3 regions of the Caldisalinibacter kiritimatiensis genome follow, and region 1 is predicted to be linked to each of the others. Evidence: riboswitches for the same ligand, from Rfam matches in the RefSeq annotation. Region 1 holds a riboswitch; each other region holds the start of a gene.

Evidence for each region. Region 1 has a riboswitch for cobalamin ahead of L21TH_RS10280 (ABC transporter substrate-binding protein). Riboswitches for the same ligand answer to the same signal wherever they lie in the genome.
Region 2: linked by a shared signal. The riboswitch ahead of cobU (bifunctional adenosylcobinamide kinase/adenosylcobinamide-phosphate guanylyltransferase) and the one ahead of L21TH_RS10280 (ABC transporter substrate-binding protein) in region 1 are both predicted to bind cobalamin.
Region 3: linked by a shared signal. The riboswitch ahead of L21TH_RS05990 (aspartate-alanine antiporter-like transporter) and the one ahead of L21TH_RS10280 (ABC transporter substrate-binding protein) in region 1 are both predicted to bind cobalamin.

Annotation. Positions count from the first base shown of each region.
Region 1 covers NZ_ARZA01000227.1:5,940-19,347, reverse strand. Annotated here, with positions in the region: gene L21TH_RS10290 (ABC transporter ATP-binding protein) at 1-443, opposite strand, end outside; gene L21TH_RS10285 (FecCD family ABC transporter permease) at 461-1,507, opposite strand; gene L21TH_RS10280 (ABC transporter substrate-binding protein) at 1,516-2,490, opposite strand; cobalamin riboswitch at 2,644-2,828, opposite strand; gene L21TH_RS10275 (lipase family alpha/beta hydrolase) at 2,905-4,239, opposite strand; gene L21TH_RS10270 (DUF2225 domain-containing protein) at 4,292-4,963, opposite strand; gene L21TH_RS10265 (VanW family protein) at 5,012-6,367, opposite strand; gene L21TH_RS10260 (cell division FtsA domain-containing protein) at 6,541-8,541, opposite strand; gene nth (endonuclease III) at 8,730-9,386, opposite strand; gene L21TH_RS10250 (DUF503 domain-containing protein) at 9,463-9,744, opposite strand; gene L21TH_RS10245 (ABC transporter ATP-binding protein) at 9,835-10,650, opposite strand; gene L21TH_RS10240 (ABC transporter permease) at 10,619-11,392, opposite strand; gene L21TH_RS10235 (ABC transporter substrate-binding protein) at 11,416-12,444, opposite strand; gene L21TH_RS10230 (glycine C-acetyltransferase) at 12,721-13,408, opposite strand, start outside.
Region 2 covers NZ_ARZA01000177.1:48-6,811, reverse strand. Annotated here, with positions in the region: gene L21TH_RS07855 (ArsB/NhaD family transporter) at 233-1,510, shown strand; gene L21TH_RS07850 (hypothetical protein) at 1,632-1,964, opposite strand; gene L21TH_RS07845 (AIR synthase related protein) at 2,220-2,966, opposite strand; gene L21TH_RS07840 (ECF transporter S component) at 2,979-3,488, opposite strand; gene cobC (alpha-ribazole phosphatase) at 3,508-4,095, opposite strand; gene cobS (adenosylcobinamide-GDP ribazoletransferase) at 4,092-4,829, opposite strand; gene cobU (bifunctional adenosylcobinamide kinase/adenosylcobinamide-phosphate guanylyltransferase) at 4,838-5,398, opposite strand; cobalamin riboswitch at 5,519-5,712, opposite strand; gene L21TH_RS07820 (thioredoxin family protein) at 5,795-6,118, opposite strand; gene L21TH_RS07815 (NifB/NifX family molybdenum-iron cluster-binding protein) at 6,102-6,533, opposite strand.
Region 3 covers NZ_ARZA01000125.1:27,449-40,856, forward strand. Annotated here, with positions in the region: gene L21TH_RS05985 (YitT family protein) at 1-198, opposite strand, end outside; gene L21TH_RS05990 (aspartate-alanine antiporter-like transporter) at 282-1,514, opposite strand; cobalamin riboswitch at 1,659-1,857, opposite strand; gene L21TH_RS05995 (APC family permease) at 2,078-3,424, opposite strand; gene L21TH_RS06000 (DNA-processing protein DprA) at 3,772-4,683, opposite strand; gene L21TH_RS13760 (peptidoglycan-binding domain-containing protein) at 4,840-5,922, opposite strand; RNA gene ssrA (transfer-messenger RNA) at 6,388-6,720, opposite strand; gene smpB (SsrA-binding protein SmpB) at 6,794-7,261, opposite strand; gene L21TH_RS06015 (cation:proton antiporter regulatory subunit) at 7,314-8,003, opposite strand; gene rnr (ribonuclease R) at 8,198-10,315, opposite strand; gene L21TH_RS06025 (HDIG domain-containing metalloprotein) at 10,339-10,890, opposite strand; gene L21TH_RS06030 (alpha/beta hydrolase) at 10,973-11,728, opposite strand; gene L21TH_RS06035 (D-alanine--D-alanine ligase family protein) at 11,868-13,031, opposite strand; gene L21TH_RS06040 (UDP-N-acetylmuramoyl-tripeptide--D-alanyl-D-alanine ligase) at 13,072-13,408, opposite strand, start outside.

The sequences.
Region 1 (13,408 bases):
CGCTGTCTTTCTCCTCCACTTATCTCTTTTATACTTTTATCACTAAAACCAATAGTATCAGTTGCTTTTAATGCATTAGTGGTAATCTCATAATCTATTTGTTTTTCTCTTTCAAATCTTCCCAAATAAGGACTTCGGCCCATTAACACTACATCAAACACAGTAAAGTCATATGCAATATTAGTATCTTGTGGAACAAAACCTAATTTCTTAGCTAATTCTTTAGGTCTGTAATTCTTCACATCTACCCCATCTATCTTTACAGAACCACTGTTAGGCTTTAGTATTGAAGTAATATTTTTTAGTAATGTTGATTTTCCCGAGCCATTAGGTCCTATAATACTTACAAAATCACCTTTCTCTATATCTAAATTTATACCTTTAAGTATTAATTTATCTCCATAACCAAAATCTAAAGATTCTATCTTAATAGTTTCTGCCATGTTTTCAACTCCTGAAATTAACTAGTCCTTTTCTTTTTTCTTAATAAATATATGAAAAATGGTCCTCCAAATAATGCTGTTATTATTCCCACAGGTATCTCAATAGGTGATATTATAGTTCTTGCTATAGTATCGGCATATGTCATAAAAATACCTCCAACTAGTGCTGATGCAGGTATTAATATTCTATGGTCAGGTCCAACTATTAACCTTACTATATGGGGTATTATTAATCCCACGAAACCTATAATACCACTGACCGACACTGCCATTGCTGTTGTAAAAGCACAAATGAAAAGTATGATTACCTTAACTTTTTCAACTTCAATTCCCATATTTTTAGCTGATTCTTCTCCTGTGAGCATTACATTTAAATCTCGAGCAAAAAAATTAAGAACAACTATAGAAATCATTATAGGCAACGCAACTGGTATTAATTGATTCCAGCTCTTACCTGCAAAACTTCCTAGTGTCCAATATATTATCTTAGTTAAATCTTTACTGTAAATAACCATTAAAAAAGACATTATTGCTGTTAAAAACTGTCCTACTGCTATTCCCGATAACAATAAAGTTGTTACTGGAACTCTATTTTTTACCCTTGAAATAAAAAATACTAAAAATGTTGATACTATAGCTCCAATATAAGCTCCCATAGAAACGCTAGAAAACCCTAGTAAAGAAAGTTTACTTTTAATTATTATAGCTATAGCAGCACCAAGGGCTGCCCCTGATGATATACCGATAACATAAGGGTCTGCCATTGGATTTTTAAATATTCCTTGAAAAGCAGCTCCGACACTTGACAGAGCTGCTCCTACTAATACTCCAAGTAAAATCCTTGGTATCCTAACTTTAAGTATTATGGTCAAATGTGAATCAGGTATTCCTTTTAAATCAATCGTATCTTTCACTACAGGAATTCTTGACCCTACAATTTTTAATGTTTCTAAAATACTAATATCTGCACTTCCTATAGTTGAAAATAAAGCTATGCTAAAGAATAACAATGCGACCAATATTATTATAGTGATACTCCATCTTTGTCGTCTATTTATTTCCATATTAACCCCTACTTTTTAAATAATTCAGGATGTATTGCTTTAGCTATCATCTCTAGTCCATCAACTATTCTAGGTCCAGGTCTTGAAATAATATTTGCATCTAATATATAAACTCTATCGTTCTTTACTGCACTTAATGTTTCATAACCTTCCCTTGACATAATAGACTCTTTTGTTGTTTGACCTCCATTATCAGAGGATATATACACATCAGGATTTCTTTCTATTAACTGTTCTAATTCAAATTGTGGATATAGCCCTTGTGCATCCTTTGCTATATTTTCACCACCTGCTAAAGTTATAAGTTCATCTATAAAGGAACCAGGTCCAGCTGTCATTAATGGGTCATGCCATACTTCATAAAATACTTTAGGTTTGTCTACTTCTTCTACAGTATGTACTATATAATCCATCTTACTCATCATATCCACAGTAGTTTTTGTAGCTGCTACTTGTGTTTGAGTAATCCTACCAATTTCAATAATTAAATCTATAACTTCTTGTATTGATTCTGGTTGATAACTTAATACATTTATTTCTGCATCTCTAAGTCTTTGTATATACTCTTTTTCTTTGTCAGAACCATAATGTAATACTAAATCAGGCTCTAATGCTATTACTTTTTCCACGTCAACTGTCATTGAATCTCCAACAATTTCTTTTGTCTTAGCTTCTTTTGGATAATCACATATACTTGTAACTCCTACTATTGAATCACTTAATCCTAATTTAAAAAGTATTTCTGTATGACTTGGTGCTAAGGAAATTATTCTTTCAGGTTTTTTATCAATTGTTACTTTGTTACCGAAATCATCTTCTACTTCCATTGGATAAGGGCTATCCGTAGTTTCTACCTCTGAACTCTGTTCATCTTTTTCATTTTCTATATATTCTTCTTTAGCTCTTATACAACCTGATAAGAGAGTTGTCCCTAAAATAAGTACCATTAATAATGCTAAAACTTTCTTTGACTTAGTATTCATCTTTATACCTCCCATTTTTGTCGATTGATTATAATATCGTCTTCTAGTGGTTAGTCAATTAGGTTATTTAATAATTTGCTTTGTAACAAAAAAACCCTAGCCTTATGTATAGGGTGGGTCTAATTCTCTTCATATACATTCCTCCCCTCCGAAGGTTATTTAAGCTACCAGGCAGGTCTACTGACTTGTGAATCATATTACTCTCAACGCCTTCCCAGAACTTAGTTCCAGTGGCATATGTTGATTTCATCCTCACTTACAGTAGCGGGGGCTGTAGTGGATTTTCACCACTTTCCCTTTTAAGTTTCTTTCGAAACACCTAATAGCATATTATTAAATTCTAAAATTGTTAAATAATTCAGATTATAATAAAATCATAACAAATATATAGTTTATATTCAATCTAATTTAATTTTATAAATTTACACTGTATATATTACTTGTTGTAAATTCTTTTATTTTTTTTATTTCACCATTTCTATTACTAAAAAATATAACAATATCACTTTCTTTTCCTATCATCGGAATAAAACTTAAATTTATATTTTTCTTAAATGCTAGGTTTATAATTATCCAATAATCATTTTGCCCTATTTGTTTTATACTAATTTCTTTGTCTTTATTCATAGCTTCCTCTAATATTGTCTTTTCTCTATTATCTTTATTAATAGTGATGTTATTTACATTTTTTGCTACGATACTGTAAAAATATTTTGTTTGTATACAATTAGCTACTTTTGCTTTATATAATATTCTCCTGTTTAATATATTTGCTAACAATTCCTTTGAATCCTTTAACATATCTACGTGGTCTGAATATATATATTTCTTGATACCGTATAAACTACTTGCACTATACAATGTAACAGTACCATCCCCTGCACTTGTTTTTACAGAATATAAAGGCATACCATCTGACCAAAGCTTCCTATATTTGTTATGCTTTTGAACACATATATATTTTTCAGTATCTACACCTACTCCTGCTATTTCATAAAGTTTAATTCTTCTTTTATAAATTATTCTTTGGTTTCTATTCAATTTATTTAAAAATTTATTTTCTATATTCATGTTTCTTATTGGAATAAATTCTTTGTGTTTATTTTTAATTTGATAAAACAAATAATCTCCGTAATCGGAAGTTGGTAATAATTCCTGTATAGAAGGAAATAAATCTCTTAATAGTTCTAAGTCATTTCTTTTCTTATATATAATCTTAAAAATCCACAGAAAACTTTCCCTTATTAGCCTGTAAAAAAAATTACCTCTTAAATTTTCATTAGGTAAATGTCCTCCTGCCCAAAAATAGTACGCTTCAACTGAGCCACTATTTGGTGTTCCTAACATTACCAATTTATCTACATCGTATGCATAAAAGTTACTTTGGACATAAGCTCTAGCAACAATTCCTCCCATGCTGTGACAAACTATATCAACTTTTCTCGCTCCTGTTATTTCTTTAGCTTTTTTTATCACAGGTATTAAATATTTTTTAGCACTATATAAATTAGGTTTAGTCCAATCATAATATGCAACAAATAGGTTCTTATTTTCCTCATAGCCCATATACTTAAAATTATCCATGATAGGTCTATAAGCATATTCTGCTAATCCAAAATCAAATTCACCTGTACCAGGAATTATTGCATCCCCCAGTGAGCCAAAAAGACCTGGTATGAACACGATAGGTTTATTATTCTTTCTTATATAATACCTACGCAAAAAGAACATAAATAATCCACTTCCCATAAAATTATATATATCATTTTATGAAGAAGTGGATGTTACTGTTAATATTAAACTAGCTCTTTTTAGCACTTTCTTTAGCCACTCTCCATTGTTCCCTTGTCATTTTCTCTAACCTCAAATTATTTTTTATTTGAGGACTTGATATAGCATTTGAAAACCAAGTAATAGCCTCTTGATATTCACCTAATCTTCTATGTAATTCCCCTATTAAATAAGCAATAGTAGCATCATTACTAGTATCCTGAGTAAAGGTTCCGTTATAATAGAAATCTTTATACTTTTCTAATGAAAATCTCATAAACTTTGTTTCTTCTTCACTTTCAAGGATTCTATATAACCATGTTAATCTTAAGCATATATTAGCTATATGATAACTACTTAGCCCTAATAACTCACCACAATACAGAGCTAATTTGTAACACTCTATTGCTTGTTCTGTGCTTCTTACACCAGAATAATCTCTTTTCTTCCATCTTGTTGTAATCTTATCTTTAATAATTTCTTTCCATTCAGGCCTTATCTTGTTAAAGTTCTTTTCCATAGCTGAATACCCACACTCTGAACATACAAATACATCATACTTAATAGGGTTTTCAGTTTTATAGTATGTCATAAAATCAGTATCCCTTTTTTCTACTCTTAATTTAGAACTTAAAACTTTTTTCGTAGTAAATTCATTGCCACAAATTGGACATTCTACTTTTTTATCATATAATTTGCTCATTTTTAGCCTCCTTGCTATTTCATCCATCGTAATAAATTCAACTCTATATCACTCAATATTTACTTCTTCATTTTCTAAATTTTCTTCTTTAGGTCCTGTTTTTATAATTTGCTTTTTAGGCTTATACAAATCATATGAAACTAGTTCAGTTTCTACTACTTTACCATCCTTTATAGTCGATTTATAGGTTTTAACCTTATAACCATATCTTCCTTTCTGCACAATAACTTTTTCTCCTGGTTTTAAATTAGCATCCTCTTTTATCTCCTGGTCTGGTGATATTTTCTCAGTAATTACTGATTTTATATCTATCTTTTTATTTTTATCATCTTTCTTTCCATATATCGATATTAAAAGTTTCCTATTAGCTGTTTCTGTATGAATATAAACAGGATATTTTTTATTATTTTTAAATTTCAAATCAAGATATCCATAAACTACTGTAGCGTCTCTGCCTTTGGGCACATAAGTTGATGGTATTGAATGATGATATCTCTCTACAATCTCCAAATCTGATAATAACACTGCATTATATAATGTTGTTGAAACTTGACATACTCCTCCGCCTATTGCATCAACAAACTTTCCATTGATTATAACTTTAGCTGTTCTATATCCATCGCTTTTACTTCTCGCTCCTGTAGTTTCATTAAATGAAAATAATTCCCCTGGCAATAACACTATTCCGTCTATAGCTTGAGAGGACAGTTGGATATTATGAACTCTCCCCTGACTGCTACCATAGAAAGAAGTAGTATATTCTCCAAGTTTATCTTTTATCTTACTTAAATTTTCCTTAGTTAGCCTTGGCTTTGTTTCCTGTATTGGAATTTCTACTTCACTTGATAAAAGTATACTATCTTTAATTCTTTTCTCTAAAAGGTCAATCTTTACCTTTCTTCCCATAACTTCAGGTTGTATTTTAAATTTACCTTTGTTAAAACTTATGGTTGCATTTTTACTCTCTTGATTCAAATCTTTAGATATTTTGTTAACCAATTTATATAATTTATCCCGATCATATTTTACGGTCATTTTTATTTCTTTACCATAAATTCTAGTATAGTATATCTCTTTTAATCTATCAATAATACTTCCCTGTCTACCTATTTGATAAGCTTTATTAACAGCTTCATAGTAATCATAAGTAATACCTAAATCTACATATCTAGCATCATAATAATAATCCTTATAAGTTAATTTTAATTGTTTGTTTTCCAATTCTTTTTGTTTTAAAGCTTGTATCTTTTCCAGTGCTTCTTGTCTATTATAACCTTTCAAATCAACTTCTTCAATCTTAACACCATTATATATAGTAGTACTATTTAAAATAAAATAAATACTAATAATAGCTATAATCAATATTACAATGACTGCTATTATTAATATCTTTATTGTTTTCATAGCTTTCCTCCCTTTGATAGCTTTATCCCATTCATTAATATTTATCATTATATTTTTATTAAAAAACTTTATAATATATGAAATATATGACTAATAACAAGCTATCAAAGAGACAAAAAACTAAATCTAATATCATTAGATTTAGTTTATCTAATGATATTAGATTTATATAGTTAACTAAACTTCCTATCCTTTTTCCAATATATTTCTATTTTGTCTCCATCCTTAAGAACTTGTGTATATTCTGCTTTTGCACCATTAACTTTTAAATATAACATTCCCTTTGGTTTAGACAGGTCAAAATCTAAATAGTCAAATATCTTAATAAATAGAAATTTGTCCTCATTATGCTCTATTACTTTATCTTCACCGTTAATATTAAGTCTAATGGTCTTAGTTAAACTATTATTCTCAGCTGATTTTGTATTTTCCTTATAGTCATTAATTTCTTTTGCTGTGATTTCATCTTTATATATTAGCTCTTCATTTTTATATATCATATAACTATCTGGGTTTATATTTAAAGCATCGAAAACTTCACTAACTGTTTTAATTTTATTGACTTGTATTTTATCATATTCTTTTATAGGTATATTTTCACTAACTACATCTCCATTCACTTTCACTTGTTTAATCAAATATACTTTTTCACCATTAAATGTAATATATTCTTTCATATTTATACAGTCAAATAGTCTAGGATTTGGTTTCTTACCAACCGTTGCCTCTTTTACCTGTACAATATCTCCATTTTTAAGTTTTTGCTCTAAATTTGATATCTGATTATTTACATATATCTCTGATGGTTTACCTATTTCTCCTCTTATTCTCAGTTTTTGCTCATTTACAAAGTATATAAAGTCTTCTCCCCTTTTAGGTATTAGATTTCTAGGATTATACCCTACTAACACTAATGCATCTGATACCTTAATGTCTTTAGAGTTAAACAACTTAATTTTTTGTCCATTTACTGTTACTTCTAGAAAGTCCTTATACATATCTTTTACTGCTGTAACTCCTATTCCTATTGGAGTAATAGCATGGGGACCATTCAACTCTTCTGGTATATCGTCAATTTTTTCGATTATATCACTACTTCTTACAACAACTCTTTCTTTTGGTAGTTCAAGATATTCTGCTATATATTCTGATAGTCGTGGTATTTGTCCTCCTCCACCTATAAGAAAAATTGCACTAGGTGCTTTTTCATTATATTTTAATATACTATCTGATATTTCCTTAGCCAGTTTTTTAATATTTTCCTGTATACTATTTAGTATTTCTTCTGTTGTTAAGTTATGTTCAATGCCTACTACATCGTGAAACTTATGATTCTGTTGTTTATTAAGACTAATTTTTAGTTTTTCAGCCGAATCAAAATCTAACAAATAAGTTTTTGCAATAGCTTCTGTAATTTCATCTCCAGCTACAGATGCCATTGCATATGCCACAATAGTTCCATCCTTTGTTATAGCAATATCAGAAGTACCAGCTCCTATGTCTATCAATGCTAAATTTAAAAGCCTTAAATTTTTCTTAATAGCAACATTAATAGCTGCAATAGGCTCTAATGTCATATTTATAACTTCTAATCCCACTCTACTCATAACAGTATATAGGCTATCTACTACTATATGAGGTAAAAATGTAGCAAGTAAATCAACGCCAAGTTTACTTCCTCTATGCCCTTCAGGATTCTCTATAAAATTATTATCAAGATAATAGTTTACTACGGTGTAACCAACACAATAATATTTTGATTCTATATTAGTACTCTCATCTAAAACTTGTTGAGCCTTTTGTATAGCCTCCATCTCTAAACTTTCAACAAGCTTTCTATCAATTTCCCTTGTAGAATCTATTTCTCTATCTAATCTAACTCTCTCTGTCCTTAAAGCTCTACCAGCTGCTGCTATGGCAACTTTGTCTAACTCCATATTTAATTTTTCTTCTAACCTTTCTTTTACTCTTTTTACTATTTGTACTACTCCATTAATATCGTGAATCTGTCCATCGTACATATTTCTTTTGTCATGTTCTTCTATTTCACACGCTAGTATCTTAAAAACTTCATTTTCATATTTTCCTACTATTCCAATAACTGTTCTTGTTCCTATGTCAAGAGCAAAAACTAATTGTTCATTATCTAAATTTGTTACTACATTGGGTACCATTAATAACACCCCTTATCTTATTCTCAACTTTATCTATTCTCTATAAACAGTCTATTTTCCTCTTTTTATGACAAAAAAATATTTTAAAAGCGACAAAAGCCGCTTTTAGTCACAGAGGACAGGTTTTATTTTTCATCTTCTATTACGTCTTTTATTTCATTTACTTTTACGTCTTTTTGTACGCTCTTTTATGCGTTTTTATCTCTTAATTCCTTATAATATAAACAATACTTTGTTAAAGGGCAAATTTCACATTTTGGTTTTCTTGCTTTGCATATTCTTCTTCCGTGGAATATAAGCCAGTGATGAGCTTTAGACCATAAGTTTTTCTGTATATTAGTCATTAAATCTTTTTCTGTATCATCTACGCTATCACTATCAGCTAACCCTATTCTATTTGATACTCTAAACACGTGGGTATCTACTGCAATTGCATCTTTGCCAAACGCATTACTTATAACCACATTAGCTGTTTTTCGTCCTACTCCTGGTAGCTTCATAAGTTCTTCTCTAGTTTGTGGTACCTTACCGTTATATTCATTAACTAGTATTTCGCATGTTTTTAATATATTCCTACTCTTATTTCTATAAAATCCACAACTTTTTATTAATTCCCCTAATTCTTCTTGTGTTAATTCAAGATAATCCTCAGGCTTTTTATACTTTTCAAATAAATCCTTAGTAATTATATTTACTCTTTTATCTGTACATTGTGCCGCCAATATTGTAGCTATCAATAGTTCAAAGGCATTTGTGTAATTGAGTTCTGATTTAGCCTCTGGATAAAGGTCATTTAGTATTTGTAACACTTTATTAATTTCTTTTTTATTCAATATTTTTTTCATATAATTCAGCCTTTCATAGTTTATGGGTGGAAATTAAATTTACATTCCTATTATACCCACTTAATTTCATGAATAACTATAATATTTCTATATGATGACTAATAATCTCTACTCTACTATCATTTTCAATATATTTTAATACCTTTGATATCATACTATTAGCATGAGATGTGCTATTAGAAACACATGCAAATCCTATAACTGACTTTCTCCAAGTATCATGTAAATCTACTTCACAAATAGATACATTATATCTAGACTGTATCCTTGCTATTATACTCTTTATTACATGTCTTTTTTCCTTCAATGAATTTGCTTCATATATTAATAATTCTATCTCACAGGAACCAATTATCATGATGTCACCTCTAATACACATTATTTTAAATTCTTATTAATTAAATAATATCACTTTTATATTAAAATCATAAAAATCGTCTATAAACTTTTAAGTCATAGACGATTTTCTATAATGAGAACCGATATTTAAAAAGCTTTTATTTTCAAAGCAACAATGTTTATTCATTTTGTTATGTCTTTTGTACAAGCTTCCTTCTTCTACTAAATCAAACAAATAGCCTTCTAGCTTAGCCAATCTTACACAACCTATTTTTCTCTCATTAAGTGGAATATCTATCGTTAGATTTTCAATAATCTTAACAGGTTTTTTACCTAGTGCTATTATACTATGTCCTAATAAAAGAGCCTCCTGAATATCATGTGTAACAAATACTATTGTCTTTTTTTGTTTCTCCCAAAGCTTCTTTATTAATTCTACCATTTTAAATCTTAGTGGTGCATCTAATCCTTTAAATGGCTCATCCATAAGAAGCAAATTCCCTGGAACTGCAAACCCTCTTGCTAAAGCTAACCTTTGCTTCATACCACCGCTCATCTGATTTGGATAGTATTCTTTATAATCTAGCAATTCTACAGCATCAAGCCAACCATCAATATATTCATCTAATTTATTCTTCTCTATTTTATTATCTAAAACAAATTTCATATTATCTTTTACTGTTTTCCACGGTAAAAGTCTTGGACTTTGAAATACATAACTTACAATTTTATCATTTAAATTTAAAATTTCTCCTGAATCAGGAATTAAAAGTTCTGATAAAAGATTTAAAATAGTTGACTTTCCACTACCCGACGGACCGATTATGCATGTTATTTCATTATGAGGTATCTGTAAGTTAAAATTTTCCAATATTTTGGTATCATCATAACTTTTAGTTATATTTTTTAACTGTATTGCCTTCATTCTTTTTCCACCTTCCTACATAATTAGACACTCTAGTTAAAATAAATTGAAACAGATACCCTATTAATACAATATATACAGTAAGGGCTAATATATGGTCAGTAGCCAAAGAATCTCTAGCATATGACATCCTTGCTCCTATACCCGTTTGCACTGTTAATAATTCTGCCATAATTACCGTTTTCCATGTAATTCCTAAAGCTACTTTTGCACCTGCTAAAATATACGGAACTACCGAAGGTAAATAAATATCTTTTATGACTTTTTTTCTTCTTATCTTAAATACTGCTGCCATCTCCATTAATTCATTATCAATGTTGTTAAGACCTTCTAAAGTATTTAATATAATTATTGGGAGAATTGTTATTATAATAATAAATATAACTATTTGAGAATTAAGTGAGAACCACATCATAGCTAAAAGTATCCAAGATATTCTAGGCACACTTTGAAAAACAACAACATAAGGATAAAAAATTTTGTTTAAAACCTTATTACTGTATAATATAATACCTATTCCAATCCCCAGTATCATAGCTATAAAATAAGCTGATATACCTCTAAAAATAGTAAGAGATAAATCTAATATGAAAGTATTATCAGTAATATAGCTTATCATTATTTTAAATACTTCAGTTAATGAAGGTATTATTATAGGGGGATAAATATATGATAATAGTTGCCAAATAGCCAAAATAATGACTAAAGAAACCATCTGGATTCTTTTATCTTTTAAAATCATATTTATTACTCCTTTTAGTAATGCTATTCATTCTGTAATCCACTATAAAAATCATCATCTGGAATCTTGTTACCAATCATTGATGGATTAAACTTTAACCATTGATTATAATAAGATTTCAATTCAGATTTCGTTTTTGTACTATCAATTAATTCAAGCTCCATATTATTTAAAGCTTCCTCTATTACTTCTACTGGCATACCTTTAAGATACTTAGCCCCTAGCTTTGCAGCTTCTTTAGGATTTTCTTTTACCCATTTTATAGCATCACTATATTTTTCATTGAAAACTGATACTAACTGAGGATGGTTACTTATAAATTCACTTCTAGATACCACACCTGCAAAAGGTACTCTATTCCCATATATTTTTTTCCATTCTTCATCTAAATTTGATACTATGATAGTGTTATCTTTTTTATGTTTTACTTGACTAACAAAAGGTTCTCTTAAAGTAAAAAATTCAATATCTTTAAGGTCATTAATCACAAGCTGAGATAATTCCTTTAAATTCATATACTTAAGTTTTATATCTTCATTAGGTTTAATTCCTTTATTACTTAATATAGAACTTAATACAAATTCAACAGGTCCACCTTTTTTTGATGTCCAAATGGTTTTTCCATTTATATCATCTATTGATTGTATTTCACTTTTATTAGACATTAGAAAAAAAGTAGCTCCATAATTAGCATTTATTATTTTTACAGGAATATCCTTGTTATATAATTTAGCGGCTTCTTGTACAGATAACATAGCCATATCTATATTCTTCTTCATTAGCATAGCTGTAACTTCTTGTCTAGTTTTATGAATAGATACATCAAGATTTATATTTTCACCCAGTAGCTCCTTTTCCATCATATAAAATAAAGGGATACTATTAGGTGCAAAAGGAGTTGACAACTTTATATCTACTGTTTCAGCAGTCTTTACATCTGTTTTATTTTGTTTTTCTAAACTATCAGAATTATTCTGACCTTGCCCACTACATGCAGTAATTAAAAAAATCATTAAAAAAATTAGCGATAATGCTTTTATTTTGTTTTTCATATACTTTTCCCCTCTCTTGTATTAATGTTAAATTATAAAGCTTTGTAATTGATAATTATTCTCAATTATATTTATCTTAGTTACATAGTATCAGAAGCAAACTTATATGTCAATATAAAAAAAGTGAGTGAAATGGACCTTTAGAAAAAATGAATAACCAGTCACCCTTAAAATTTTAATAAATTTATAGTAACTCTCATTTAAATGTGAGCTATTTGGTGGGGATATCTACATCCATCACCACAAAATAAGAGGTGCCTCATGGGCACCTTTGTATTATTTTAATATATTCATTTCTTTTCCTACTTTTTCAAATATGTCAACTGCTCTGTCTAGTTGTTCTTTGGTATGTCCAGCAGTCACCATACATCTTACTCTACCAGTTCCTTTTGGTACAGTTGGGAATACAATACCTGATACGAATACTCCATTTTCAAATAATTTTCTACTAAATTCCATAGTCTTAGCTTCATCACCAATGATAACTGGTGTTATTGGAGTCTGACTATTTCCTGTATCAAATCCTAATTTGCCAAGCTTTTGTTTGAAGTACTTGGCATTATCCCATAATCTGTCTGTATATTCTGTGCTTTCCATAAGCATCTTAATTGCTTCAATAATTGCACCAACAGCTGCAGGTGGTAGTGAAGTACTGAATAATATTGGTCTACCTCTGTGGTTTAACCACTCTTGCATAGTATTGCTACCAGCTACATATCCACCAACAACTCCAATAGCTTTTGATAATGTGCCTATACTGAAGTCAACTCTTCCGTGTAGATTGAAGTGGTCAACAGTACCTCTACCACTTTCTCCTAATACTCCTGAGCCATGAGCATCGTCAACATAAGTCATAGCTTCATATTTTTCTGCTAACTCAACTATTTCAGGAAGTTTTGCTATATCTCCATCCATACTGAAAACACCATCAGTAATAATTAATATATTTTCATATTTGTCTCTG
Region 2 (6,764 bases), on a different contig from region 1:
AATCGACGAAGTCAATCTTATTCTTAGTATTGTAAGTATATATTAGTTATTATTTCCTATAATCTAAAAAAAATAGTCTAGCTATGTATATAAACAATAATTTGAATATATTATTGTATTTGCCCTATAGTGGTTTTTTTTTGCCTTAGATTATGTTTGCTATTTATACAAAAAGTAATAGAATATTTTTGTGCGCCTAAAATAATATAATATTTAGCAAGGAGATGTTGTTATGTTTCAAAACACACAAGTATTAATTACAGCTATTATATTTATTCTTACTTATGTATTAATAGTTTCTGAAAAACTTAACAGAACAACTATTGCACTCTTTGGTGCATCTATTGTACTAGCTTTAAAAATAGTTAGTCAAGAGTATGCATTCGAATCAGTAGATTTCAATACTATTGGACTTTTAATAGGTATGATGGTAATTGTAAACATCACCAAAAAAACTGGGGTATTTCAATATCTAGCAATAAAGGCAGCAAAATTAGCAGAAGGAGAACCTTGGAGAATAATACTAGCATTTTCAATAATCACTGCCATATCCTCTGCATTATTAGATAATGTTACTACAGTTCTATTAATAGTGCCAGTCACACTTGTTATAACTGACACTCTCAAAATCAATCCAATACCTTTCTTAATTCCAGAAATTCTGTTTGCCAACATCGGAGGTACCGCCACTCTTATAGGTGATCCCCCAAATATTATGATAGGTAGTTCAACAAAATTAGGTTTCATGGATTTTGTAATAAATCTTTCACCTGTAGTTATTATTATATTTATTATTACTACTTTTATCTTAAAATTTGTATATAGGAAGCAGTTAACTGTAGATGAGAAACTAAAGAAAAGGATTATGGAATTCGATGAGTCTAAATCAATAAAAGATAAAAACTTACTGAAAAAGAGTTTATTCGTTCTTGGACTGACTATGTTAGGTTTTATTACACATCAATTCATAGGTTTAGAATCAGCAACAGTTGCTATAGTTGGTGCGGCATTATTATTAGTCCTAAGTAATATTAATCCTGAGGAAGTTTTATTGGAAATTGAATGGACAACCATCTTCTTTTTCGCAGGTTTATTTATTTTAGTAGGTTCATTAGAAAAGGTTGGAATTATAGAAAATATTGCCGAAGAAATAATTAATCTTACTAAAGGCAATCTATTTTTAACTGCTATTATAATTGTATGGGTATCTGCATTGGCTTCTGCATTCATTGATAATATACCATTTGTAGCAACAATGATACCTCTTATTAAAAGTATAGGTACAATGTCTACTATGGATATAACACCTCTTTGGTGGGCACTAGCTTTAGGTGCTTGTCTAGGTGGAAATGGAAGCCTTGTAGGAGCATCAGCAAATGTTATTGTAGCTGGTATGCTAGAAAAAACAGAGCACAATATAAGTTTTGTTAATTTCTTGAAAATAGGTTTCCCTATAATGATAATCTCTATTTTTATTTCTACAATTTATCTAATTGTATTCTATTTATAAAAATATTATCAGGAGGAGTTTATCCTCTGCCTCACTCCCCCTGAATAATATTATACCTCTTTACATTCTTATCCTTATATAAACTTTAAACATTTCCCATAGTAATTTTTAATATACAATTTTAAACATGATGTATAATCTTACGCTTATGGTCTTTCTTCACTTTAATTACTATTCCTTCATTTATATTTTTAGATAAATTGTCCTCTGAATTATTTTTGTACTCATCTTTTTTAGTATTATCTGTAAGCTTTTCGTCAGAATCTACTTGTTCATTTTCAACAGAATGTGTAATTTCTTCTGTTTCCTCAATATTTTCATTATCTATATCAACCTGTTCAGTCATTTCCTCCTTAATAGTGTTGTCTTTATCAGTGACCTTTTTATCCTCTATATCTACCTCATCTTTAGATTTTGGTTCTAAATCACGTAAGCTTATTTTTACCTTACTCATTTTATCCCTCCATTCAAATATAAAATTGCAATTCACACTATTATATCTTTTTCTATTTATTATATTCAGTGTAAATATTGTTGTTACACTTGTACTCTTTTACTTAGTTATAAAGTGTACAGCAGAATTAGTACTTGATATTAGACTAGCTTTATATATGCATAAAAATATATACAACATACAAATGCTTAGATGTCCTGTTATTGGAACAAAATAAAAAAGACAGAGAAATAAGTCCCTGTCACTAACTGACATTTACACAAACTTTCCAATTATATTTATAGGTATAGAACATTTCTTTTTCAAGTTATGATAATATTTTTGTTCAACAGTAACTATAGCACAAGTTGCTGGTCCTGCTGATTTGTTTAAATCGAGAGTAATATCTTCATTTATTCCATAAAGTAAATTATTAGTTCTAGCTATTTCGCTTAATTCATATAGTATTCCTTTTGACCCTACTGGTAAAATTTCTTGAATATATGTTTCTTTACATAACTGTAAAAGTACTTCTAATGTCAATGTTTCTTTTTCTTTGTCATGTACTACTTCTTCTCCTACTTTGGGAATACCAACAACTACTGCCAAAGAACCTTTAGTAGTTTTTGGTTGCTTCCATTGTGTTTTATCAATAATACCAACTACTGTTATTCCCATTCCCGTTTGACATACAGGAAAGTTTTCTTCAGTACTACCTGTGATGATAATATCTTCAAAGTATTCAAGAGGCTCAATAGCTCTTTTTATCCCTTCTATTATCTTCTTCCCTGTATTATTCATTTCTACCGATAAGGTATTTACTATAGTTATAGGCCTAGCTTTAATAGCTAAAAGTTCTCTCAATGCTACATTGGTAGTATAATATCCTAACTTTTCTGGAGAAACTTTGACAATATCTTTTTCTTTATTGCCTATTCCACCACTTGAATCACAAGAAATAACTATATATTGATTTTCGTTAATTGAAATAAAAGTCAAGTCCCTAAACTTCTTTACATTCATATACTACACCTTCTAATTAAATCGTTTCTTAAGAAATCCATATACTAAAAACGCTAAAACTACATTGGCTGTAGATGTAATAGTTAATGGTGCTATAATAGCATAAAATAATGACCATCCACTTAATGGAAGTCCTAAAATTTGTGAAATAGGTATAGCTATTAAAGCAGCTACAGCACCATTTAATATTATTGCAACAATAGCGGCTATATAAGTATTAATTTTTCTATACATCCAGCCAAAAACAAATCCAAAGGAAGCCATTTCTAAACCAACTATTAAATGCATTGGTAGCGTTAAGGGAAAACCACTAGTTAAAGCTGTAAGCAAATGTCCAATCCCAGCAACAATTCCACCATAAACAGGCCCTAGTAAAAGTGCAGCAAAATATCCTGGCATTGAATCAAAGGCAATACTTCCTTGCACTTTAATTAATGAGCCTATAAAAGAAAGACCTATTAACATTGCAGAGTATGTAAGCTTTAAGGTACTACTTTTTACATTTAACACATTTGAATTCATATTATCCCTCCATCTGTTTTTAAAAATTTATGAGTTGAGTTAAAACACTATACCCATCTTCATATTCTATTTCAACAAGACACCCTGGAGAAGTTTTAAAATGCCATGTATCTTTAATATCTAATCCCAATAGATATGCAATAATTACTCTCATTACTCCACCGTGGGTAATTAATAAAACTGTCTCTTTCTCTTTAGTTATTATTTCATTAATAAAATTTACAACTCTGTTGTGTAAATCCTGTAAACTCTCTCCACTAGGTATCCTGTAATTTATATAGTTATTAGTCCATTCTTTCCACTCAGTAGAATGTACTTTAACTATTTCATCAAGCATTTTACCATCAAATATTCCAAAATTTATCTCTTTTAATTTCTCTGTTTCATTAACTTTTAATTTATTCCCCTTTGTTATTTCTTTTGAAGTAATTAGTGCTCTTTTAAGAGGACTTGAATATACTTTATCAATCCTTTTATCCTTTAAATATTTTTTTATCCTTTTTATTTGTTTAAAACCTCTTTCGGTAAGAGGAAAATCTGTCCATCCACTATATATACCGTTAACATTAGCCTTTGTTTCTCCATGCCTTACAATAATAAATTTCAAATCATCAACTCCTTAATTAAATAGATGGAAAAAATAAATATTGATTGAGATACTTCAATAATAGCACCGACCGTATCCCCTGTCATACCACCTATTTTGCTTTTTATTTTATTAGTTAAAAGGAGTATAATAATAAAAGTTAGTAAAATCCCTAAAATAAATATATAGTTATTAAAAACAAATAAAGCCACTATTCCAGTAATAACTAAGTTAAAAAAAACTTCTTTAATTTCACAGTTTTCTATAAAGCCTTTTCCCATTCCCCTTTCTTTTCTAGCATAATCACTAATAGAGCATGCAATAACTGCACAGCTTCTACCTATAACCGGCATAATAATAAATGTTTTGTAATCCAAATAATAACTAATAACTAAATTAAAAATTAAAGTAAAAATAATAGCTAGTACACCAAAAGTACCTATCCTACTGTCCTTCATTATTTCAAGAATTCTTTCTTTATCTCTATTACTAAAAAGCCCATCAAAGGAATCCGCAAGTCCATCTATATGAAGTCCTCCTGTTATCCAAAGATAAAATAACCATATAAGTAAAACAGTAATGGGCTTCTTAAGATAAATACTACTAAAGGATATAATCCATAATAAAACACCTATAGTTAAGCCTATTAAAGATACAAAGTTAACACCTTTTATGAAATCCTCTTCTTTATATTCAAAGGGATATTTAATTGGTAATCTAGTGAAAAATGTAAGCATTAACAGTAAACTTTTCATAAGAACCCTCACTTTATCTTCATAGGTATTCCTGAAACAGTGAAATAAACTTCTGAAGCCCTTTGTGCAAGATACTGATTTACTCGTCCTGCTATATCCCTGAATATATTTCCTAGTCTATAAGATGGAACTAATCCCATCCCTACTTCATTGGTCACTAATATCAATCTTTTTCCTTCACTTTTAACAACATTTAATAATTTATCTATTTCATTTAAAATATATTCTTCAACATTATCCACTTCTAACATATTGCAAGTATCAAAGTCTAATCCACTTTCAAGAAGTAAATTTGATACCATAAGCGTAATACAATCTAATAATATTACATCCCACTGCTTAAACCCATCTAAATCCTTAATCTCATCAAACTCCTTATATTTTTCTAATACTTTCCAATCCTTAGGTCTAGATTGCTTATGCTTTAATATTCTATCCTTCATATCTTTATCGCAGGAAATAGCTGTTGCTATATATAACACTCTTTTATTAGATTCTTTTGCCATATTTTCAGCAAATCTGCTCTTGCCACTCCTTGCTCCACCAGTGATTAAAATAATATCTTCCATATTCTCACCTTCTTTTAATTATTTTAATCCTTCAGATTGATAAAATCATAACAAAAACAAAAGACACATAGAGGTAATCTATGCGTCTCAAATTACTACCACATACTTCCCTCCGAAGTATTAGTTACTTACTTTAAGGCAGGTATCCTGACTCGTAGATCATATTACTCTCTTCCCCTTCCCATCTATATAAAAGCTAGATAGTGGTTTATGAAAGATTTCATCCCTACACACAGTAGCGGGGGCTGTAGAGGATTCTCACCTCTTTCCCTCTTAGCTTTCATAATGAAAGAACCTTAAAGCATATTAAGCTGTATTTTATTAGTTCAATTATATTTAATACAAACTTAGATGTCAAACTATTATATTGATGCCAGTTTAACTTATTACTACTAATTATACAAGTTCTCTATACCATCTACTTAATCCTTCTTCTAGTTTATGAAATTGAATAAAACGTGATTCTCTTAATACTTCTTTACCTTCTACAAATAAGATAATAGTAGGAGCTGTAAATACCGTAAATTGGCCTGAAACTTCAGGAGCCTCTTCAATTTTAGTATAACCACTATGTATTTGTGGATAGTCTTCTAAAAGCTTCTCAAGCTTAGGCTTAACGTCTTGACATACACTACATTTATCTGATGAAACATATAATAGGCTTAACGTATTCTTCTGTATAAACTGTTTTATATCATTTAACTCAACAAACTTTTTCATCCAGTTCACTCCTGTTTTTTAAAATAATATGTTGTCTTTCTTCTACTTTATTATACTCTTCTACTATGATATCCAAATGATCTTTTACTAATTTAAGTCCTTCTTCTACATCTTTAGCTCTAATAACTACTGGAACAAATTTTTTCTTTACTCTTGTGATATTTAGTCCAAATTGTCTTGATACTAAGACTTGTACATCATGTTTTTTTAGTATTTGTGATATCCCCTTTGCTTTTTTAGGGTCTCCATGTACTTCATCTTCGTGCTCTTCTTCTTCTGTTGTATTTGTAACCCTCTTAATATACTCCCAACCTTCTTTTGAAACACTGTAAATGTCATAAAAATTAGCATCTCCAAAGTGTCTATTAACAAATTCTTCTCCGTTATCTGTTGCACAAGCTATTATTAAATTCATTATACATCCTCCTATTCTTTAGTTTATTAGCATACGCCACTTTATACTTATACCCTCTATATGTATAATATAAAACCTTTCTTTTGTCAAAATATATTTTCATATTATTCTAAATTTAATGTATATTTATTACATAACTTTGACTGTAATTGTATTTGATGGTAAAATTGTATTATAAGTTTTAACTATTAAAGTAATATGTGTATTTAATTTTATATTTTGTAGATAGTT
Region 3 (13,408 bases), on a different contig from region 1:
TACAATAAATAGTATTAAATTTAGAATAAACATAAACGCTCCAATAGGTATTTGAGGAAAAACATTATTAATAACCATTGCAAGTCCTGTTACCCCTCCAACTGCTAAATCTGCAGGTACTAAAAAAAATGAAAGTCCTAACGCTACTATAACAACCCCCAAAGTTATAATAATGTAGTCTTTTATAAGTTTTTTCAAATTAACCCCCTCCGTTTGAATTTTTTCCTCTTACAGCTCCTTTATAATGTACATGTCAAATTAAATAATGCTTTATATTAAATTTAAACAGATAACCTCAGTAAAAATAGAATAAAGATAATCATTCCAAATAATGCAAATGGATAGGTAGCAGCATATCCTGCAGCTACATCATCGCTATTTACTGAATCAATTGCCGCTCCTAATCCAGGTGTACTAGTCATTCCTCCACAAAGAACACCTGCAAGCATAATCCAATTTATTTTAAATAAATATCTGCCTATTGCAAATCCTATTAATATTGATACATTAGCACATGTAAGTGCAATTATTAATAAATAAACTCCTTCGCCTTTTATGGAGGTTATAGTCGAGTATCCATATCTCAATCCCACAATAGCAAGAAATATTGAAAGGGTTAGCTCTCTTATAGCACCTAGAGTTTTAGGACTCATTCTAAAGTTCATAAAGCCAATCTCTCCAATATGTCCTAGAATTAAAGCTGATATTAGCACACCACCTGTAGATCCTAAACTAAAGTAACCAATTGTATTTCCCATATAAACTTCAATTTGTCCTATTAGAAAACCAACTAAACACACTAAAATAAATGATAATACATCAAAACGATTATATTCTGAAATTGACTGTTCTTCATCGTTTTTCATTATCTGCTTAAAAAACTCTTTTTCTTTTTCTATATCAATATTAAAAATCATGGGGAAAATCCTCATAGCAAAAATCACTACACTAACCCCTGGAATATAGCCTACTGCATAACCAAGTCCAACCATTGCCTCTGTTTCCTTTCCAAAACTAGATACTGATTCAAGTGCTGCTGCTAAGCCTGGAGAACTCGTTAAAGCACCTACATATGTTCCTGCAATGGCATAAATGTTTGTATCTCCACCAAACCTACTCATTATATAGCAAGTTGCTGCACCAGTAAAAGTAATAATAAATCCAAGTAAAACAAATTTTAATCCATATTTCTTTATAACTTTACCGATGTCTTTAGACGCTAGTAACCCAACTGATGCTATAAAGCATATCAATGTAAAAAGGAATAACTCTCTTGGTATCATCCCATTTAATAATATTTTTTTAACATATAAAGGTACATTTTCAGTATGTTCATAAGGAAGAATATATTTTTTATAAACAACCCATCCTATAAATAAGCCTGTAAATAATCCTCCTGAATTCCCTAGTTTAAAATTTTTTATCTTTATCCTTCCAATAATTAATCCTGAAATAACTGATAAAAAAATCAGTACAAATGGATTAGTAATAAATTGAGTATAATTAAAATTCATAGTTATTAAGCCTCCTTTAAATTAGCAAACAAAAAACACCCTTGGAGGAACTTAAGGGTGTTGTATACAAATAAGCACAAAAACAAACGCATATTAAGCGTCACTACGCTTATCCGTAACACCTCCCCATCCTCGTGAGTTATATCGGTGTTGTTCTTTATGGCAGGTCTCCTGACTTAGGGTCATAGTAAACCTATACCTTCCCATTTCTATTTTGAAACAGTGGCACATATAGATTTACTCCCCATCACAGTGGCGGGACCGTGTTGGATTTTCACCAAACTTCCCTTTTAAATTCTTGATTTAAATTTAAATCAAGAATACCATAAAGCACCATATTAAGTTTTATTAATTAAATTTTAAATTAATTAACTAGATAAGTCAATGTTTAGTTTTTTAACTTTTCTTTACATTTTAAATTTTCTAAAATAGTTTGTGATTTATTTCCAACCAATATAATAACATAACTTATTATAGTTCTAATAAAAAATTATGTGTTAAAATATATTATATAAGGCGAGGAATTTAAATTTTCCCCACCTTATCATTGGATTTCACTTGATTTATTGACTTTTTTTCTTAATGTATATATAAACAGGTAAACCTACTAGAGTCATCGCTATACCTATAAGTGCATTTGTCGTATCTGTAAATAAAGTATTAATTAGGATGTATGCTCCTCCACATATACCTATCAATGGAACTATAGGATAAAGTGGCACTTTATAAGGTCTTTCGATGTGCTTATATTTAGTTCTTAATATAAATATACCAGCAACTGTCATAGTAAAGAAAATCCAAAGTACAAACATTACTAATGTAGTCAACGTTTCAAAAGAACCTGTAAATACATATATACATGCAAGTAACACTTCTAACATGAATGCATTAAGAGGAGTATTGAATCTCTCATCTACTTTACCTATTTGCTTTGAGAAGGGAAGCAATCCATCCTGTGCCATAGCGAATGGAATTCTAACACCTGTTAATAAATATCCGTTTAAAGCTCCGAAAACTGATATTAAAATACCTGCTGATACTAAACTTGCTCCTGTACTACCAAACAATACAATAGCTGCATCAGATGCAGGTGATTGAGATGCTATAACTTCTTGAACTGGAATTACATTTATTATTGCTAGGTTAATTAAGACGTAAACAGTAATTATAGTTAATAGTCCAATTACAATTGCTTTAGGTAAGTCTTTTCTAGGATTTTTAAGCTCTCCAGCTATATTTCCTACTCCTACCCAACCGTCATATGCCCATAGAGTTCCAAGTATTGCAGCTCCAAAACCTGTAACTGTAGCTGAACCCACTGCTGTACTTGACATACTATGAGCTGTACCTTTAAATAAACCGTAGAAAATAATTATAAATATAGGTAATAATTTTCCTACTGTTGAAATAGATTGTATTTTACTTCCAACTTTTGTAGACAGCACATTACCTATCATAATTGTAAATAATAATACAACTGCTAATATCTTTTGCTGTATTTCAGTCATAGGCACAAAATATGTTGCTTGAGTAGCTGTAATTATAGCAAGAGCTGCAGCTGCACCTGGTACATATATCATAGTTTGTACCCAACCAAATAAAAATGCCCATTTCTCACCATATAACTCTTTAAGGTATACAAAAACTCCACCAGTCTTAGGAATAGCAGTAGCAATTTCTGCTATCGTGAGTGCTGATGCCATAGTTATAAGTCCGCCAGCTATCCATGCTAATATTCCAAATAAAGGAGTTCCTGCATTACTGAAAACTGAAGATGCTTTAAAAAAAATTCCAGAACCTATTACTACACCTACTACTACAGTTATCGCATCAAATAGTCCTATCTCTTTTTTCAGAGAATTTCCTTGATTTTTAGCATTTACATTTGTAACCTTAACTTTTGCCTCCATATTTTTATTCACCTCTTTTTCTTTAGTATTTTTAATGTTAAGTAAATTAAATGTTTGTTTATATTACCTCCCCTCTTTCATTGGCAAACGTTCCCATATCCAGCATACTGACCTAAATCTTTTTTAAAATATGCACTCTCTAATTTTATTTTAATAATCCCTTTATAGTCAACAAATTTCGACATGTATTAATTTTTTTTAAATTATATGGCAATTTAATGTGACGAATACTGTTTTTTCCTAAAGAAGCCACTTAAGTAGCTTTTAGGTGCTGGGTACAAGAAATGTAAATGATGATAAATAATAATACAAAAATAGTAGCTCACATTAAAGTACGAGCTACTTAGCTATTCATATACCTCTTCTATATCTTTTAAATCTGAAAAATTAGATATTTTTATAACATTTTTATTCTTTAAAAGTATTTTATTGCCTTGAACTACTTTATACTTTTCTAATGACTTCGGAAAGGTTAAACAAGCAAGCCTCTTTTTATATTTCCTTGTAAATTTAACTGTATGCATTGTCCCACTATCTACATCAGTTTCAATAACTATAACTACTTTAGAAAGAGCAGCCTGTAATCTATCTCTTTCTATAAACTGATAACCTTTTATCTGTGTTTTAACTGGGTATTCCGATATAATGCAACCATCATTCTCTATTATCTTCTCTGCTAGTTGCATATTTTCTTTAGGATATATATTTAATACATCACTTGGAAGAGTTACTATTGTCTTTCCATTGTTTTCTACACAGCCTCTATGTCCATATGTGTCACATCCATTGGCAAGTCCGCTGACTATAACATAATCTCTGTTGGTAAAATATTGTGCAATGTCATACGCATACTTTTTTCCTCTATTGGTAGGATATCTAGTTCCTATAATGGCTATTTTTTTATCATGTAATAGTAAGTTGTGATTACCCCTTGAATAATATAATATTGGTGGCGCATCTATCTCTCTAAATTCATTGGGATAATTCTTATCTTCAATAGTAGTTATTTTAATTTTATTTTTAATACAGTCATCAATAATCTTATTCGATTTCTCATCTGCTACTTTTAACTCATCGATTGTTGGAACTTTTATTCGTTTATCAATACTTTTTATATTTCTATAAACCTCTATAATATCTGTATTATCTAAAGTGTTCATTTTTATATTATTGTCTTTTATGTAACCTCTGAATAATAACATGGATTTTCTTCCTATACCCTCTATTTGACTTAACTTAATATATATTTGCTTATACATGAAATTCTCCTATCTATAATTTTTATAATATAATTGTATCAAACTATCAGTTAAGATTGAATAAAAATCGGCAAAACCGATTTTTGGCTATTGACTACTAGCTATTAGCTGTTGGTTTAAATACTTTGTTATACAATAAAAAAGCAGCTAGGCTGCTTATTTAATAAGCCCAGCTGCTCTTTTTACTTGAGTCTGATGACCTTCATCTATTCTGTTAGATGAATGGGTTCTACTGTTTTTAAAATGTAAGCACACATGCCCATCGAATCCATTTCCTTTAACTGTATCATAATTAGTTCCTGCTCCATAGCCTCCACTTCTCCAATTAACCCAAACTCTAGAAGGCTTATTATCAACTCCAGCATGAGGCATTCCGTTCATAGAAGCTGCAATAGCTCTTCCTTTTGTATAAACAACTACAGCTCTTCTTATCCAGCTATATGTTCCACCCCAAGCCTTTTTTAATGCTTGAGCATCCTTGACTGTTAATGGTTCTACATCCGCATGATGTGAGCCACCAGTTACTTTCACTTTAAAAGTTATACCAGTATCTAAATCCCTTATAGTCAATATATCATACCAGTTAACTAATGACCCTTTTACCTGTGTCCACCAATCTAAATATTCTCCATATCTTCTATAACCTCTTCTGCTTGTATAAGTTTGTACGTCATTAAATAAACCTAAACTCCTCATTTTTTTTATCGTATTTGGACCTACTATACCATCAACTAATAAACCATATTTTCTCTGAAAGTCCTTTACTGCTTTTTCTGTAATAGTACCATAATAATTTGTAATCTTGTAAAAATTAAATGTCCCCGCTTTTTTTAATGCCTTTTGTATGTAGGCTACCTCTTCGTGCCTATCCCCTTTTTCATATATACTTTTTGAAAACACAATTTGATTGCTTGCTTGATAAGAAGTATTTGAATCATCGATTAATCCTAAGGACTCCATTTTATTGATAGTTTGTTTTCCTGCTATTCCATCTACTAATAAACCATATCTTTGTTGAAAACTCTTTACTGCTGATTCAGTTAAATTTCCATAGTAATCTGTTACGTTTCTTATGTTTAATACTCCTTCTTCCTTTAATGCCTTTTGTATCTGTATAATATCTTCGTGTCTTGTCCCTTTTTTATATATAGGCAATGAAAAATCATATGCATAGGCAGGCAAACTAGAAGAGATTAATATCGAAGTAGCTACTGTTAACGACGCGATTATTTTTTTCAAAGAACCACCCTTTCTACTACTGTTTTGACTTTTGTACTCATACATATAAATACTTTATCTTTTTTGTGCTGAATTTTCAAATAATTTTACCAGTATTTACTATGGTAATTTATGTTCATAGAAAAATTTATGGCATTATAAAACCCCAAGATTTGCAATTTTGCAAATCTTGGGGTTAATATTTGGTGGAGGCGGTGGGACATGATATCCATAAGTTTCCTTATGGCACTGACTATATCTTGAACTCTTTAGAGTTCCCTGGCGTGTTATGAAAGGTATATTATAGTGTTAACCCTTCCATCCTAGTACTGCATATCTCTATTAGAAACTTAGCAGCCTATGAGTCGATACAGGGCCTGTTGGGTTTCCCCACACACCCCTCGGTGTTAGCATAGCTATATACCTTAGCCTTCACCGATTAAGCCAGGTTTTCACCTGTAAATCACTTTACAGGGCGACTCCTTACGAATCGAACCCACGTCCGAAAGCACTTCACCAAGAGCTTCTCCGAGTGCAGTTGCTGATTTACATTCGCCTTATATGCCGCCCAACAACAGGCTTCATATAAAACTATCTCCGAGTATTCTACTACAGGTCGGAGCTCCCCTGCAGCAGTTCCCCGCAAATGATGGCCCTTATACTCTAATAGGCGGGACTATTAGAGGAAGGGAGCTGCGTGTTCTTACGCAGCTAAAGCGTAATTTTCTTCAGCGTTTATCTTTATGCTTGGCTTTTTTACGTGGTACCAAACCAACCACGACTCGCTACTCTTGGCTCCATACCCCCGTCGAAACCTAATTCGCCCCCACGATATTTAGTTTTATATAAAATACTAACATTAATTGTTAGTAATTATAAACTTATTAACAATCTATCTGTATTTAGCACTTAAATGCTTTTGTATTCTTCTCTGTGCATCTTTCTTAGCAATATCTGCTCTCTTATCGTATAATTTCTTACCTTTAGCAATAGAGAGCTCTATCTTAACAAGACCATTCTTTAAATACAATCTAAGTGGTATAAGTGAATATCCTTTTTGAGTTGTATAACCTATAAGCTTTCTTATTTCCCTTTTATGAAGTAGAAGCTTTCTAACTCTCAAAGGGTCTACATTGTATATATTCCCTTTTTCATAAGGACTTATATGCATATTGTATATAAACACTTCTCCGTTCTCAACAATGGCATAACTATCCTTAAGATTTACTTTTCCTTGTCTAACAGACTTTACCTCTGTTCCTTTTAATACTATACCTGCTTCAAAAGTTTCTTCAATATAGTAGTCATGTCGTGCTTTCTTGTTATTAGCTATTATCTTTTTATTACTGTTTTTAGCCATCTTTATCACCACTATTGTTTACAGTCTATATTTTAGTTTATCAAATATTATGTTAATTGTCAACAGTTTCTTTACGATATTGGTTTAGTACCAAACTTTTAATATTATCTAGATTACCATATACATTTACTTTATCACCTATTACAAAAACATAGTTACTTTTAGGAAAATGAATCATTTTTGAACCCTTATCTATGTTTAATATCTGTATATTTCTCTTTGTTAGCCCTAATTCTTTAAGACTTTTACCTACAAGAATACTTCCTTCTTCAATAACAAACTCAACTACACCATATTCTTCATTTAACTTTAAAACCTCTTCTACAGTTTTAGATTTTTTCTTCTTCATTTTACCTAACAATTGCTTTTCAATTAACTGTTCTAAGCTTCTACTCACCCATTTATATCTAATAAGCATAAGCACAAAGAAAGCTATAACTATTATTGTTATTGTTATATATAAAAACCTATTACTACTCTGCAATATATTTAATACTAACGCTATTAATGCTGCATATCCAACATAACTTATCAGCATAAGTATTTGTGCTATTTTTCTCCTTGTAGGATGTTGGGTTATAAGTTCTGATTCCTGTGTAGTAAAGCCTGTATTTGTTATTATAGATATCACTTGAAATCTTGCTTTGTCAATATCTAAACCTGTAATTTTTAAAGCTATAGAAAAAACTTCAACAATAAGTAATAAAATTATAAACAACAATATAGCACCTATAGTCCCCATATAAGTCCCCCTTGTAATACTTATTATATCATCTTTTCTTATATTCTTATAGTCATTATATAGTCAATATGCAACTTCGCCTATTAACTATAGCTATTGGCTATTCGCCTTTCGCTTTTCGACAAAAGCATTGGTTAAATATTAGATATAAAAATTAAGGCTAATTATGAAGTATTTCATAATTAGCCAATTATTTATTCTTCTATTAATATAAAATCTATTTCTCGACTACTGATATCTGCTTTTACTAGCTGAACCTTTACTACATCTCCTATCTTGTATGTCTTCTTAGTTCTTTCTCCTATTAAGCAATAGTTTAACTCATCATATTGATAGTAATCGTCAACTAATGTACTCACATGCACTAGACCTTCAATAGTATTATCAAGCTCTACAAAAATACCGAAGGAAGTAATCCCTGAGATAATCCCTTCATAAATCTCTCCAATTCTTTCTGACATATATTCAACCTTTTTAAGATCTTCTGTTTCTCTTTCTGCTTCTTCTGCTATTCTTTCTCTTACCGATGACTGTTCTGCTACCGAAGGTGCTCTTCTTTTTAATTTTTCTATTCTAGATTCTGTAATTTTACCATTTAGAAGCTCTTTTATTATTCTATGAATCTGTAAATCAGGATATCTCCTTATAGGTGAAGTAAAGTGACAATAATATCTTGCTGCCAATCCAAAGTGACTTTGACTGTCACTACTATATCTAGCCTTTTTCAATGACCTTAACATCAATGTATTAATAACTGTTTCTTCTTTAGTACTTTCAACTTTCTTTAATAACTGTTGTAATTCCTTTGGATGTATGTCTTGTGTGCCCTTTAATACATATCCAAAGTTATGTATAAACTTATTAAATTCATTAATTCTTTCTACATCTGGGTCTTCATGTATTCTATATATAAAAGGTGTATTTGTCCAGTACATATATTCAGCTACTGTTTCGTTACAAACCAACATAAATTCCTCTATCATTCTATTAGCAATCCTACGTTCTCTTTTTCTTATATCTACAGGCTTACCATCTTTATCTAGAACTATTTTAGCTTCATCAAAATTAAAATCTATACTTCCTCTCTTTTCTCGTTTTTCTTGTAATATGTTACATAACTCCTCCATAAGTTTAAGTTCTTCTAATATATGCTCATATCTTTGCTTTAATTGTGGGTCATCTTTTTCTAAAATATCTGATACATCTGTATAAGTTAATCTTTCTTTACTTTGTATTATGCTTTCAACTATTTCGTGACTTAAAACCTTACCGTCTTCATTTGTTTCCATAAATACACTTAAGGTAAGTCTTGGAACCTTAGGATTTAAGCTACATACACCATTTGATAGCTTCTGCGGTAACATAGGTATTACTCTATCTACTAAATAAACACTAGTTCCTCTTTTTAGTGCTTCCTTATCTAACTTAGAACCTTCTTTCACATAATATGATACATCAGCAATATGTACACCTAACTTGTAATTTCCATTATTGAGCTTTTCAATAGATACCGCATCATCTAAATCCTTAGCATCTGCACCATCAATTGTAAATATTGTCATATCTCTCAAATCTCTTCTACGCTTTATTTCACTTACTGGAATAGTATCTGGTATGCTTTTGGCTTCATTAATAACCTTTGTTGGAAACTCTTGAGATAAACCATATTTTTTAATTACAGCTAATATATCTGTTCCAACATCATCTTTATCTCCCAATATTTCTACTACTTTACCTTCTGGACTTCTTCGTTTTTCAGGCCATTTTGTAATCTCTACTACTACCTTTTGGTCGGTTTTTGCTCCATTAATTTCAGACTTAGGTATAAATACATCCATATTAATTCTGTTGTCATCTGGAACAACAAAACCGAAATTTCTACTCTTCTCAAATGTACCTACTATCTTTTTATTAGCTCTTTCTAGTATTCTGATAACTTCTCCCTCTGGTTTTCTTAAATCTTCATATGTTCTAGATACACGTACTACAACCTTATCTCCATGCAAAGCTCCATTTAAGTCAGAAGGAGAAACAAAAATGTCCTTTAAGTCTTCGTTATCAGGTATAACAAATCCATATCCTTTGGGATTACCTTGTAATTTCCCTACAACTAAATTCATTCTTTCTGGTATTCCGTATCTGTTATTTCTAGTTTTAATTATTCGTCCTTCTGCTTCCATTTCATCAAGTATCTTATAAAACTCTTTTACTTCATCACGATTAATCTGAAAAAAATCAGCAAGCTCTTCCCTGAGCATAGGCTTATAGGCTTGTTCCCTCATAACCTCAACTATCTTCTCTTTAGTATTCATAAACACTCCTCCATATCTTAATATTATAGACCTAAATCCTTATGAATCTTTTGCATTGATTCAAGACCTATACTAATAAATTCTTCTAATTCTAAACCTAATTCTCTACATGCTTTAATTTGTTCTCTATTAGCACCTCTAGCAAATGACTTCTCATTAAAACGATTCATTACAAATTGAGTATCGATATCATTTAATTTTTTAGTTGGTGAAATAAGTGCTGCAGCAACTATTAAGCCTGTTAAAGGGTCACTACAATAAAGTGCTTTATCCATTAATGATTTTCTCTCTAATCCATGTGCATCATTATGTACCTTAACAGCATATACAACATCGTCTTCATAACCTAGTTCTTGTAGCATTTCAGCTCCAACTATGCTATGTCTGTTAGGGTCATCGGCAGTTTCTTCATAATCTATATCGTGTACTAATCCAGCTAACCCCCATTTGTCAACATCTTCATTAAATTTTTCTGCTAGTCCTCTCATTACTGCTTCTGCTGCTAGCATGTGCTTAACAAGGTTTTTGTTTTTTACATTTTTCTTAACTTGCTTTAAAGCTTCTTCTCTATTCATTATATTCCCCTCCCAAGTATTATTTTAGTCATATTTAAGTATTGTCATAATTAAAAATATGAATACATTCCTATAAGTGAATTTATTCTTCAACTATTCCTATATCTTTAATAAATTTATTTATTTCCTTAAAAGCTTTATCCCTTTCACAATCAACAGTTACAACATGTCCACTTTTTTCTAAGAAAACTAATTTTTTTATTTCAGAACCAACTTTATTAAATATATATTCTGCACTATCATATTTTACAGTGTTGTCATTCTTTGATTGTAAAATAAGTACAGGAGCCTTTACTTTTCTTAATCTCCACTTTGTTTTTCTAATCAATTTTAATAAATGAGGTACTACTGACACTGGTGTTTTATCATATCCTATAAGATAATCTTCTATATCTTTTGCTAGTTCTTTTTTAGGCTTGTATTCATATTTTTTAAAATACTTTAAAATAGATGAAAAGTATGCTTTTTTATTAGTTATATTTATTGGAGCAGATATACTAATAATACTATCTACTTCAAATCTCGCTGCCAGATTTAATGCTATTATTCCTCCCATTGAAAGTCCAATTACAATAATTTTGTCACATTTATTTTTAAGTTGTATCAATTCTGTTTCTGCAGAAGAAATCCAATCCTTCCAATTTGTCTGCTCCATATCTTCTACCTTTGTCCCATGTCCCTTCAATAATATGCCTTTAACTGTATAACCCTTATCTGCTAAATATTCACCTAATAATCTCATCTCTGCAGGTGAACCTGTAAACCCATGTATTAATAAAATTCCTATATTATTACCTTTAAAATAAAAAGGTTTTGCATTCTCATGTAAATAATTCAATTTAACACCTACTCTCTTTTACTCCTATTCCATATTATAACATATATATTTCTGATTAAATATTATTTTCATTGACTGATTATATATGAAAGGCATGTAGACTAAGTTATCTACATGCCCCAGTATAAATATAATATCTTTATATTTTCGCTGAGTTGTTTGCTAAATCAATTTTCTTAAATAAATCAACATCATAAGAATACATATTTTTTTGTTTATCTTGGTATGTTACAAAAGCTATTTCTAAAAGCTCATTTATTAATTCTTTAAATGATATACCCATTGGTTCCCAAAGGTAATATGAAATAGAACCAGGCATAGTATTAATCTCATTAATATAAACTTTATCTTCTTGTACTAAGAAATCTATTCTAGCTACTCCTCTACAATCTATAGCCATAAATGCTTGTTTAGCAAGTTCCTCTATTTGCTCTTTTATATTATCTAGAATATCTGCTGGAATAACTCTTCTTTCTCCTTTAGCTCCTTTAGTATTACTCCTTACATACTTATCTTCGTATGATAATAATTCCTTCCATCCTAACGGTTCCTCGCATAAGGATGTCTTTAAGTTATCATCATATCCTAATACTGCACAATTTATCTCTCTAGGATTTTCTACACTTTTTTCTACTATAATTTTTCTATCATATCTTATAGCTACTTCTATAGCTTCTTCTAATTTTTCTCTATCTTTAGCTTTAGTTATTCCTATACTTGAACCTAGATTAGCAGGCTTCACAAATACAGGATAACCTAACTTCTCTTCTACTTCTTTTATCACATTTTCTTTGTTTTCATTCCATCTTTTTCTGAAAAACCATATATAATCTACTACAGGTAAATCGTAAGATTTAAATACAGATTTCATAACTACTTTATCCATTCCTACTGATGAAGCTAATACTCCTCCACCTACATATGGAATGTTCATTAGCTCAAATAATCCTTGTAAAGTACCATCTTCTCCATTAGTGCCATGTACAGCTGGAATAATAACATCTATACTATCTAATATCTTCTTCCCAAATAATTTTATTTTCTCTGGATGTGTGTATATTTTATTATCATTACTCTTTGGAATAACTACTATCTCTTTTAAATCATTTAACTTATTTTCTTTAAAGTTTTTAAAGTCTAGTAAACTATCACCTGTAAGCCATTTACCATCTTTATTTATATATATAGGTATAACATCATATTTTGATTTATCAATGTTTTCTATTATTTGTAATCCTGTTATAACTGAAACTTCGTGCTCTACACTTCTGCCTCCAAACACTACCCCTACCTTTTTCTTCATACAATATCTCCTTTCCAATATTATATATATTCAATGTATTTTATTCATTATACGTATCAGGTAAGTCATTTTCGAATAATACAACATCCTTAGGTTTTACAATCTGTTGAAGTTTATTTGTTGCTTGGTCTAATGTGCTTACAACAAATATATTATCTTTATTAAAGCCTTCATCTAATATTCCTCTGTATATAGGTTTTGTTCTATTTTTTCCTACAAGTATAGCATAATCACATACTTTAGCTATATTTCTTCCAAATTGTTCATTAGCTTCTTCTTCTTGTTCTCCTAATTCTACCATACCTGGTGTTATAACAATTTTTCTTCCCTCTTTAAATTGACTAACTACATCTAATGCTGCTTTAGAACTTATTGGG